Regions from separate parts of the Enterovibrio sp. QJM3NY_24 genome, predicted to be linked through region 1. Evidence: predicted binding sites of a transcription regulator. Region 1 holds the regulator's gene; the other holds the start of a gene.
What was found. The regulator PurR, encoded in region 1, represses purine synthesis genes. The targets are predictions, from matches to a motif close to TNANGNAAACGTTTNCNTNA.
Positions count from the first base shown of each region.

Region 2: AC3CIC_RS03570 (NCS2 family permease) is a predicted target of PurR. The motif match lies at 2,365-2,384, and genes of this name have one in related genera.

Region 1 is NZ_CM173519.1:2,057,450-2,062,093, reverse strand. It holds gene AC3CIC_RS09025 (TfoX/Sxy family DNA transformation protein) at 948-1,541, opposite strand; cyclic di-GMP riboswitch class I at 1,657-1,751, opposite strand; gene purR (HTH-type transcriptional repressor PurR) at 2,065-3,075, opposite strand; gene torD (molecular chaperone TorD) at 3,555-4,202, opposite strand; gene torA (trimethylamine-N-oxide reductase TorA) at 4,295-4,644, opposite strand, start outside.
Region 2 is NZ_CM173519.1:832,840-837,483, forward strand. It holds partial or broken gene AC3CIC_RS03565 (aminoacyl-histidine dipeptidase) at 1-1,174, opposite strand, end outside; gene AC3CIC_RS03570 (NCS2 family permease) at 2,439-3,725, shown strand; gene gpt (xanthine phosphoribosyltransferase) at 3,792-4,250, shown strand; gene frsA (esterase FrsA) at 4,407-4,644, shown strand, end outside.

The sequences.
Region 1 (4,644 bases):
TTTTAGGCTGCTCGTCTAGAAGGGAGTGTACGGTAATTTGATGAATATTAATGATTTAACGTTAGGAATGGGCATGACGACAACGAATGCATGTTGGTTGAATTTTCGAGTTATAGCGGTGACTTATCGTTGGTTTAAAGAATGGTCGTCACGACAGCCTGAAAGACGCAGAGAAGCCATAAACTAGAGGCAGTACTTAGAATACTGAACAATAAGCAAAGACAAAGGAACAATGGCTAGGGTAGTTGCACCGCCGATATGGTAGTTCCTGTGCCAATATCGCTGCGCGAAACTGTTCATTTTTAAACCCCATATAACAACGGTCGCGTTAATGCCAAAGAAGACAATGACCAAAATCGTTAAAAATGAAGGGGCAAACATACCCTGTTCAAGGGCTGCATAAAACGAGATCGGCAATAAGAAGCAAAAAAACACTGCCCACTTGAATCGTCTAGGCCATTTGCGAAAATGGTCTCGAAATATTCTGTCTATTTGATCGGGAAACGGCTTGCTGTAATGCATCTCATTGTTGCCATTCATCTATCTTGTCTTTTTGGCTTAGTTCAAATTTCGAACAATTGATAATCAACTGAGTGCATTTGTTGTCATCAATGTGACATGTGTCACATTAATGGTGTTCTTGAGGTTTTTTGGCGGTTTAATACAGATCTGAAGAAATGAGAGTATTTTTGACTGAAAACATAGCTTGTCCCGCAGCCAATAAGCAATGGAACATGATGTTATTTTCGGTTTAGTGAGCCTTATTGTCGTAAAAATGCAGTAGGAAGTGTCATGTTTTGAGTGTGAATACAGTATGGAGTGCGATTAGGTTGGCGTTGATAGGGTACTGGTGACAATTAAAACTGAGAAAATGGATATCTAGACCAGTCAGAACAATCTCAAAAAGGAGTGTTGTACTGACTGGATGAAAGCTGGGTTTTGAGGCGTTACTGGTGCAAGGTTTGCAAAAGTTCGTCACGGCGTTGAGGCGTAATCACTGACCAGTGTTTACCTTCTATCGCGCCTTCCAGTGCCCAAAGTAGCTCAAGGCTAAGCGTGTCTTGGTGTGATTTCTGCAAAGCTCGATAAGCTCTCACGGCGCCCTGTGTTTGCAACTGTTCGACAGAATCGATACCTGCTTTTTTTAGCATTCGCTCTGTGGCGAGTCGCAAGTTTGGCAGATCTTTGATACGCGTTGGCGCCGCCGTCTTTTTTTCTTGCTGATCGTCTCTGGCAATGGTGAGTGCTGTCGTGGCATAGGCCATTAACTCGTCAGATTTTACCCACCAATTTTCAGGCACAGCATAGTATTTAGTCACAACAGGGAAGCCGCGTTTTTTGTAGACGTAAGGGCTCATCGCCAGATGTTTGAATTCAGCTTCATTCGTTTGACCAGCACGAAGGTGAAGCTGATCATTAACAACCAGTGCGAACATCGTCTCATCGCAAAATACACCAAACCCACCAAACATAGAGCGGGATTTGATTTTGCCAAGGCATTCGAAGAACTTCAGTGTGTTTTTTAGCGTTGGTTTATCCATGTGACTAATTCTCAATCAATACGTTCCTGGATGAATGGTCAAGGAGCAACGTAGCAAAGCTAATTCAGAGAATTGTCAACGAACCAGAAATATCCGGTATGTGAATGCTAACGTCATCGGTAGCTCCGCTACCACCAACACATAAAATCAGTGTTGTGAGGCCGGAAGCTTTGCGTCCCACGCTTTCGCGATGGTTTGCCTTTTTCTTGACGGGTTTTAGCTTAACTGAATCGCATCATTTTGTCGTTATTGCTGGTCTCATAAAGTGTGATCTTGGTTCAGATAGAATCTTATTGATGTGATTGATAATATCCGGTTGTCTTTGTAATTGAAGTATTTTTGACCAAGATGACTACTTTATAGCTGGGTTTAAGGGTAGCACTAGAAAACTAGGCAATTTACCCTTTAAGAGGTGAGTCGCAATAATGAGGTTGAGTCAGTCGGAAAACTTGCCAGTTAATAAAAAAAGCCCAACCGCAAAAAGTGGTCGGGCTTTTAGAGAAGTACCGCGAGAGCGCGTATTTTACTCGGCGTTGATATTTTTCACCGAACTGCGAATGATGAGCTCTGGTTGCATAACAAAAATCTGCTGTTCGTTCTCTTTATTGGCGAGACGTTCCAATAACAGTTTGATTGCAGTTTTACCCAGTCGATTTTTCGGCTGATGAATTGTCGTCAACGGTGGTGAGAAAAATGCGGCTAGATCAATGTTATCGTAGCCAATAACAGAAATGTCGTTAGGAATGTCTAACCCGGCCTGACGGAAGGTACTGATTGCAGCCAGTGCCATGATGTCATTAAAGCAAAAAACAGCCGTTGGGCGGTCTTCTTGGGCCAATAATGCTTTTGCCGCTTCAACTGCGGAGTCACACTCAAAATCGGCTTCTACAATCCAGTTCGGATTTTCTTCAATGCCAGCTTCTGCCAACGCAGTTCTAAAGCCTGCCAAGCGCGTCTGACAGGTGAGTTTATCTAACTGACCTGAAATACAGCCGATTTTGGTATGGCCGTTGTCTACAAAGTACTTGGTCGCGATATAGCCACCGAGTTCGGCATTGTCTTGAATGCAGTCGGTGTTGACATGTTGCGTGCCCCAATCCATCACAACCATCGGCAGATCTTTCTTTTTCTCTAATAGAATAAGAAGTTCTTCATTCAAGTCAGAACACATCACCAACAGGCCATCTACGCGTTTTTCTGCCAACATGCGCAGGTAGTCGCGTTGCTTCGCTAAGTTACCTTCGGTGTTACACAAGATAAGCGTGTAGCCTTCTTTGTAGCAGTATTCTTCTACCCCATGTACAACTTCCGCAAAGAACGGATTGGTAGATTTGGTGACCAGCATGCCAATCGTGCGCGTTGAGTTACATTTCAAGCTGCGCGCAACTGCACTCGGTGCATAGTTTAAGTCGTCGACTGCGGCCCATACTTTCTTGGTTGTGTTTTCTGCGACAAAGCGTGTTTTATTGATCACGTGTGAAACGGTTGTCGTAGATACACCAGCCATGCGTGCGACATCTTTAATTGTTGCCATTGGGTAATCTTCTTATCGTTTTCATTAGCAGCTTGAGAAATAGTGGCTGCTCAACATGTTTACGCCGCTATGCTAAGCGGCGTAATGGATTCGTTCTTTCTATAGGCGGAGAGACGGACTCTCATCCCCTTGTCGTCGAGGTTTCATCGACACTGCCAGCAACTTGCTTTCCATCAAGTGTGGGAGAAGGGGGGAACGCTGCGGCGGCACTATGACGAGGCGTTTGTAATGTTACAGAAATTTCTCAATGCCAATCGCTTGCGTTCACAGTTTACTGGCTCATGACCGCGCCCGCAATTATTCAATTGAAGCGACTCGCGTAAGCTTGATGCGTATCAAGCTTGCGAAATAGCGGGTTTTTTCTGTTTTCCAAGCTCAAAAAAAGAAAAAACCGGGCTTGCCCGGCTTCATTTATCATAACCAAACACTTCAAAATGCTTGTTTAGCGAGAATTTGTTTGGGTATAGATAGGCACCTTTTTATTCGCCTTTAAGGAACAAAAGATCCAGTGTGATAAATGCAGTGAGCAATGCACCAGCGGCTTTATAAAAACCGAATTGATCAAACTGGTTTAGCGATTTTTGGAAACTACCTAGCCACGGCATGACCATGGTTTCCAAAAATATTTGCTGTTCTTGCATCATGGATTCTTGTTGGTCTTCTTCGGTTTCCTTGTTGGCAAGAATGACCAAGTTCCCTATGAAATCAAGCACAACCGCAAGATGGTCAAACGGTTCATTGAAATCTTTACGTTGAGCAATGCCGTACTTTTCCATCCATTGACCCATCTCTTGCGCGGGCTTATCGTTCAACAGACCGGTTTCACCAATATAAATAGACGCATAAGGCAATGCGCCTGTTTTTGGTGTACTGAGGAATAAACCACAGAAATCAGCGGCTAGCTCGAGTTGTGCATCTTCGCGGAGCTTTAGCGCGGCAAGCGCGTTGCGAAATTCAACGATCGGTGCTTTCAATTCCTCGGTCATGGCTAACGCGGAAAAATAGTTATCCATGTTGCTGCCGTGGTAATTATTCAAATCATCTTGCGTTAATTCACTGGCGAAAAGGGAAGACATCCACCAGTAAAATTCTGCACGTTGTTCGTTAATGGCAATAAATTCTTGCATTGTCATTCCGTTAGTTGAAAAAAAGCACTTTAAGTCTATCTAACATAGAGCAAAAAAGGGCAGCTAAGCTGCCCTTTTCTTCATACTGTCTCTTATGCGATATCCATCGCCGGGAACAGTGGGTTAACGCCGTCAACGTTGATTGGGCCGTTGAAGCCTGTTACTGCAGGTGCTTCACCAGTGTACTTCTCAATCTCAACCAGTGCTGTATGCGCAGAGGTTGCTTGCGCTAACTTAGAGGTGCCGATGTCTACAGTCAGTACGTTTGGATCGCCGTAAGTACAAAGTGTACCCGGCTTGCCGCCTTCAAGTGGCGCATACCAAGCACCTTCTTCAATACGACATACGCCAGCTTTATAGTCGTCAGTCACGACTGCGCCCGCAAGGACCTGACCACGTTCGTTGAATACACGAACCACATCACCAGAAACAATGCCACGTG
Region 2 (4,644 bases), 1.2 Mb from region 1:
AATGTCACCTCAGCGCCGGCTAGTTCACCCAATGATCGCAGCATGCTTTCAACATAACTGCGACCACTATCCCCCAGTGAGCGGATAAGGCATAGCAGTGTCATGGTATTTTCTTCTGTGGTGATCACACCGAGATTTAACGATGTCTCTACGACGCCGTCAATATCATCACTCATACGGATCACGCCGTTAGGACAGGCATTAATACTGGCAATGATGCGACCTTGTACGTTAGATGTCAGTGCTTGCTCGCTGATCTCGTTATCTAATACTGATAATGCAATAGAGGTTTCAATGGCCGCCAATTCTTCTTTTAGCACTGTTTCAAAATGCATAAAGAGTGACGCTAATTTTTCGGCATTCTCAGCAGGTATAGCGACATGGGCAAAGGCTTCGCGTGGGATTGCATTACGCAATGTACCACCGCGAATAGAGATAAGGCGTAAGCCTAAATCGTCAGCGTGGCCGGCAAGAAAGCGTCCAAGAAGTTTGTTGGCGTTGGCGCGACCAGTGTGAATATCAACACCAGAGTGTCCGCCTTTGAGACCTTTGATTTGCAGTGCTTTACCCACATAGCCTTCTCCTAGTGCTTCTCGCTCTAGGGTGAACGCAATGGAAGTATCGACACCGCCTGCACAGCCCATGTAAATTTCGCCTTCCTGCTCCGAGTCAGTGTTTAGCAAAATGTCACCGTCTAACCAGCCTTCTTTGAGGCCAAATGCGCCAGTCATGCCAGCTTCTTCGTCGATAGTGAGTAGCACTTCGAGAGGACATGAGCAATATCATTGGCGGCAAGTACAGCAAGACAGGTTGCCATGCCCATACCGTTATCTGCGCCAAGCGTTGTGCCGTCTGCCGTTACCCAATCGCCGTCAATGTGCGGACGAATCGGGTCGGTGACGAAGTCATGATCTGTGTTTTCGTTTTTCTGAGGCACCATGTCTATGTGAGCTTGAAGCACCACGCCTTTTCGGTTTTCCATTCCTGGTGTTGCTGGTTTCTTGATGATGACGTTACCCACATCATCTCGACACACCGACAAACCTTCATGGGTTGCCCAGTCCACAATGTATTGTGCGAGCTGGTCTTCATGCTTTGACGGGTGAGGAATGGAACAAATTTTGTCGAAAAACTGCCACACAGGTTGCGGCGACAATTGGCTGATCTCTGACACGGGCGATCTCCAGAAAAACACAGAATGAAAAAAGGCATGCAGTACTGCATGCCAATAAGCTAACAGAATTTGCAGCGGAAAAGTATGCATTGTTAAAAGCATATCGCTACATATCGTATGAAATGCCTGCATTTTAAACTGCCCGATAGCGCTTTTAAGCTGAACGCCAACTGCCGAAAGCGCCAAGCTTTGCTCAGTCAAATCGCGACTTTGTTCTACCGTCTCTTTCCCTTTTTAAAGACCATCAGATTGTTGTAATTCTGAGTGGCAAAGAGGTAGATCGGCAGTAGCATTGCACTTAGTGTGATTGCAACCAGAAAGAATACGCGGTTACTTATATTGATATTTCGAATTACGTCAACAAGCATCAATAACAATCCCTATTTCTATTGTTTTGTTGTTTCGGGATGGATACTTTTTCAACTAACTGGTTACACTGCAAGCATGTGAGCCTAAGTTTTTGGTATGTATAGTATTATTATTTTCGAGACGCTTTTGTTGTGTAGTTTAATTACATAATAGGTTCGAGCTTGGTGATTAATGTGATTTGGATCTCTTTTGTATTGTAATTAAATAACGTAAAGGCTATTATCTCACCGTCTTCTGGATGGGCAGTGAGCCCAAAGACACAGCCATGCGCTAGCATTTGTTTATGGATAAACCCGAAATTATTCGTCTCCACGGAACCGAGCTTTACTAAAGCTGCATTTATTCGATTCGAATTTTTTGAGGTACAAATGATGAAAGGCAACTCTGCGTGTCAATACTGGAATCGTAGTTCCGTATACACCAACAATTTTCGTTATCCGGCGACGTTCGGATACAAAAGCAAGTAACTAATGGCTTGCTGATAGAAGAATTACCCCGCTCTAACAGATATTTCGTTTCCATTTTGGAAATCAGACTTTTATCTGGCGCCACTTTTTAGTGGCGTTTTTTTTGTCTTAAATTCTGAAATATTGGCTTTGTCTCTGATTGAACAGGCACCTTGAGGTAAATGGGGGTATGCTCGTCTCAGATTTACGGTTTGTTCATTTCTTAATCTAAATTCCCCTCTAATATGTATGCCTTAAACTGACTAAATCATCAGGATGATGCTAAGTCGCTTGTTTCGCCACCGATCGGAGTCTAAGTGATGCAATTCACACTGGAAATTTCACGAAGTGGCGGGTAAGATTCGCGTCAAATTTCGACGCAAACGTTTTCGTAAAACGTTCGTGTCTTATTGACTGGCATACACACACTTTCCAAGGAACCGAAAGCCATGCTTGAGCGTCTATTTAAGTTAAAAGAGCAAGGTACAGATATTCGAACCGAAATCATTGCGGGATTGACAACTTTCCTGACAATGGCCTACATCATTTTTGTGAACCCAGCGATCTTGTCTGAAACAGGCATGGACCGTGGAGCGGTATTTGTTGCGACCTGTTTGGCTGCGGCAATTGGCTGTTTCGTGATGGGTTTGGTTGCGAACTATCCTGTTGCCCAAGCACCAGGTATGGGTTTGAACGCCTTCTTTACTTACACGGTCGTATTCCAAATGGGATATTCGTGGCAGGTAGCATTGGGTGCGGTCTTCTTGTCTGGTTTGTGTTTTATCGCTTTGAGCCTGTTTAAGGTTCGAGAGTTGATTATTCACTCCATACCTCTTTCTCTACGAACCGGTATCTCTGCCGGTATCGGTATGTTTTTGGCGCTGATTGCGCTGCAAAACTCCGGCATCGTTGTGGCACACCCAGCAACCTTGGTGTCCATGGGAGATCTGTCCTCATTTGCACCTGCAATGGCAGCACTCGGGTTCTTCCTGACCATTGGCTTGGTGAATCGCGGCGTTAAAGGCGCAGTGATGATTGCTATTCTTGTTGTGACAGGTATTGCTGTTGCGACAGGTAACGTTCAGTACGGTGGCATAATGTCTGCGCCGCCAAGTCTTGCTCCAACCTTCATGCAGATGGACTTGTCCGGTGCATTTGAAGTCGGCATGATTTCTGTTGTGTTTGCATTCCTTTTCGTCGACCTGTTTGATACAGCTGGCACCTTAGTGGGTGTGGCACAAAAAGCGGACCTGATGGACAAAGATGGTAAACTACCACGCTTGAACCGTGCGCTGTTGGCGGACAGTACTGCAACCACTGTGGGTGCAATGCTGGGTACGTCAAATACGACGTCTTACATTGAAAGTGTGTCAGGCGTTGCTGCTGGTGGTCGCACGGGGTTGACCGCTGTTGTGGTCGGTATCTTGTTCCTGCTTGCACTGTTCTTCTCGCCATTGGCAGGTATGGTGCCAGCTTACGCAACAGCAGGTGCTTTGTTCTACGTGGCTATTTTGATGATGTCTGGTTTGGTTAGCGTTAACTGGCGTGACCTAACAGAAGCGGCACCCGTTGTGGTTGTTTGCTTACTGATGCCGTTGACCTACTCAATTGCACACGGTATCGGTTTAGGCTTTATCTCTTACTGCGCAATCAAAGCATTTAGTGGTAAGGGACGTGATGTACCTATCAGTATTTGGGTTCTGGCTGCCCTGTTCTTGCTGAAATTCGTTATGTAAGACACAATATGCCGCAATATTTTTTAGTGAGTTAAAAGGCGACCATCGCCTCCGAGGTTTTCTGAAATGAGCAACAAGTTTGTTATCACCTGGGACAACATGCAAATGTATACCCGCCAATTGGCTGAAAAGCTTCTACCTGCTGAGCAGTGGAAAGGTATTATCGCGGTGAGCCGTGGTGGTTTGGTTCCTGCTGCGATTTTGGCGCGTGAGCTGGGTATTCGTCATGTAGATACGGTTTGTATCGCGAGCTACGACCATGATCATCAGCGTGATATGCAAGTTTTAAAGAAAGCTGACGGCGATGGCGAAGGCTTTATCGTGGTTGACGATCTGGTCGACACTGGCGGTACTGCTGAAGTCATTCGTAACATGTACCCGAAAGCCAAGTTCGTGACGGTATGTGCGAAACCGGCGGGCAAACACTTAGTGGATGACTACGTTGTCGACATTGCTCAAGATTGCTGGATTGAGCAGCCTTGGGATATGGCCGTGACGTTTGTCGAGCCTGTTGCTAAGCGCTAAAATAACGATTTACTGAAAAGCCCCGAAAGGGGCTTTTTTTATGCTCAGAGTTAAGTAAATGTTGTTCGGTATTATTACCCCTCGGTAAGATCATGGTTTTCTGTTTACCATGGTTTACACTGGAGCCAGTTGAAATGAATGCTCTGGAGATATTCCGTGAGAGAAACAGAGTCAGAAAACCTATCCGTTAAGCTTTTCAAACCCACCAAACATGCAAAAGAAACCTCCACCATCGTAGGGAGTGTCAATCAAGCGTCAAACGACATTGATAGCGTATTAGACGGTGACAGTGACAACAGTTGGTATCGCGTGCTGCGTCGTCCGCAATGGACATGGCAAGGTGTTGATCCGATTGAGATGGAAGAAACGCTTGCGCGCATTGCTGCCTCAGACA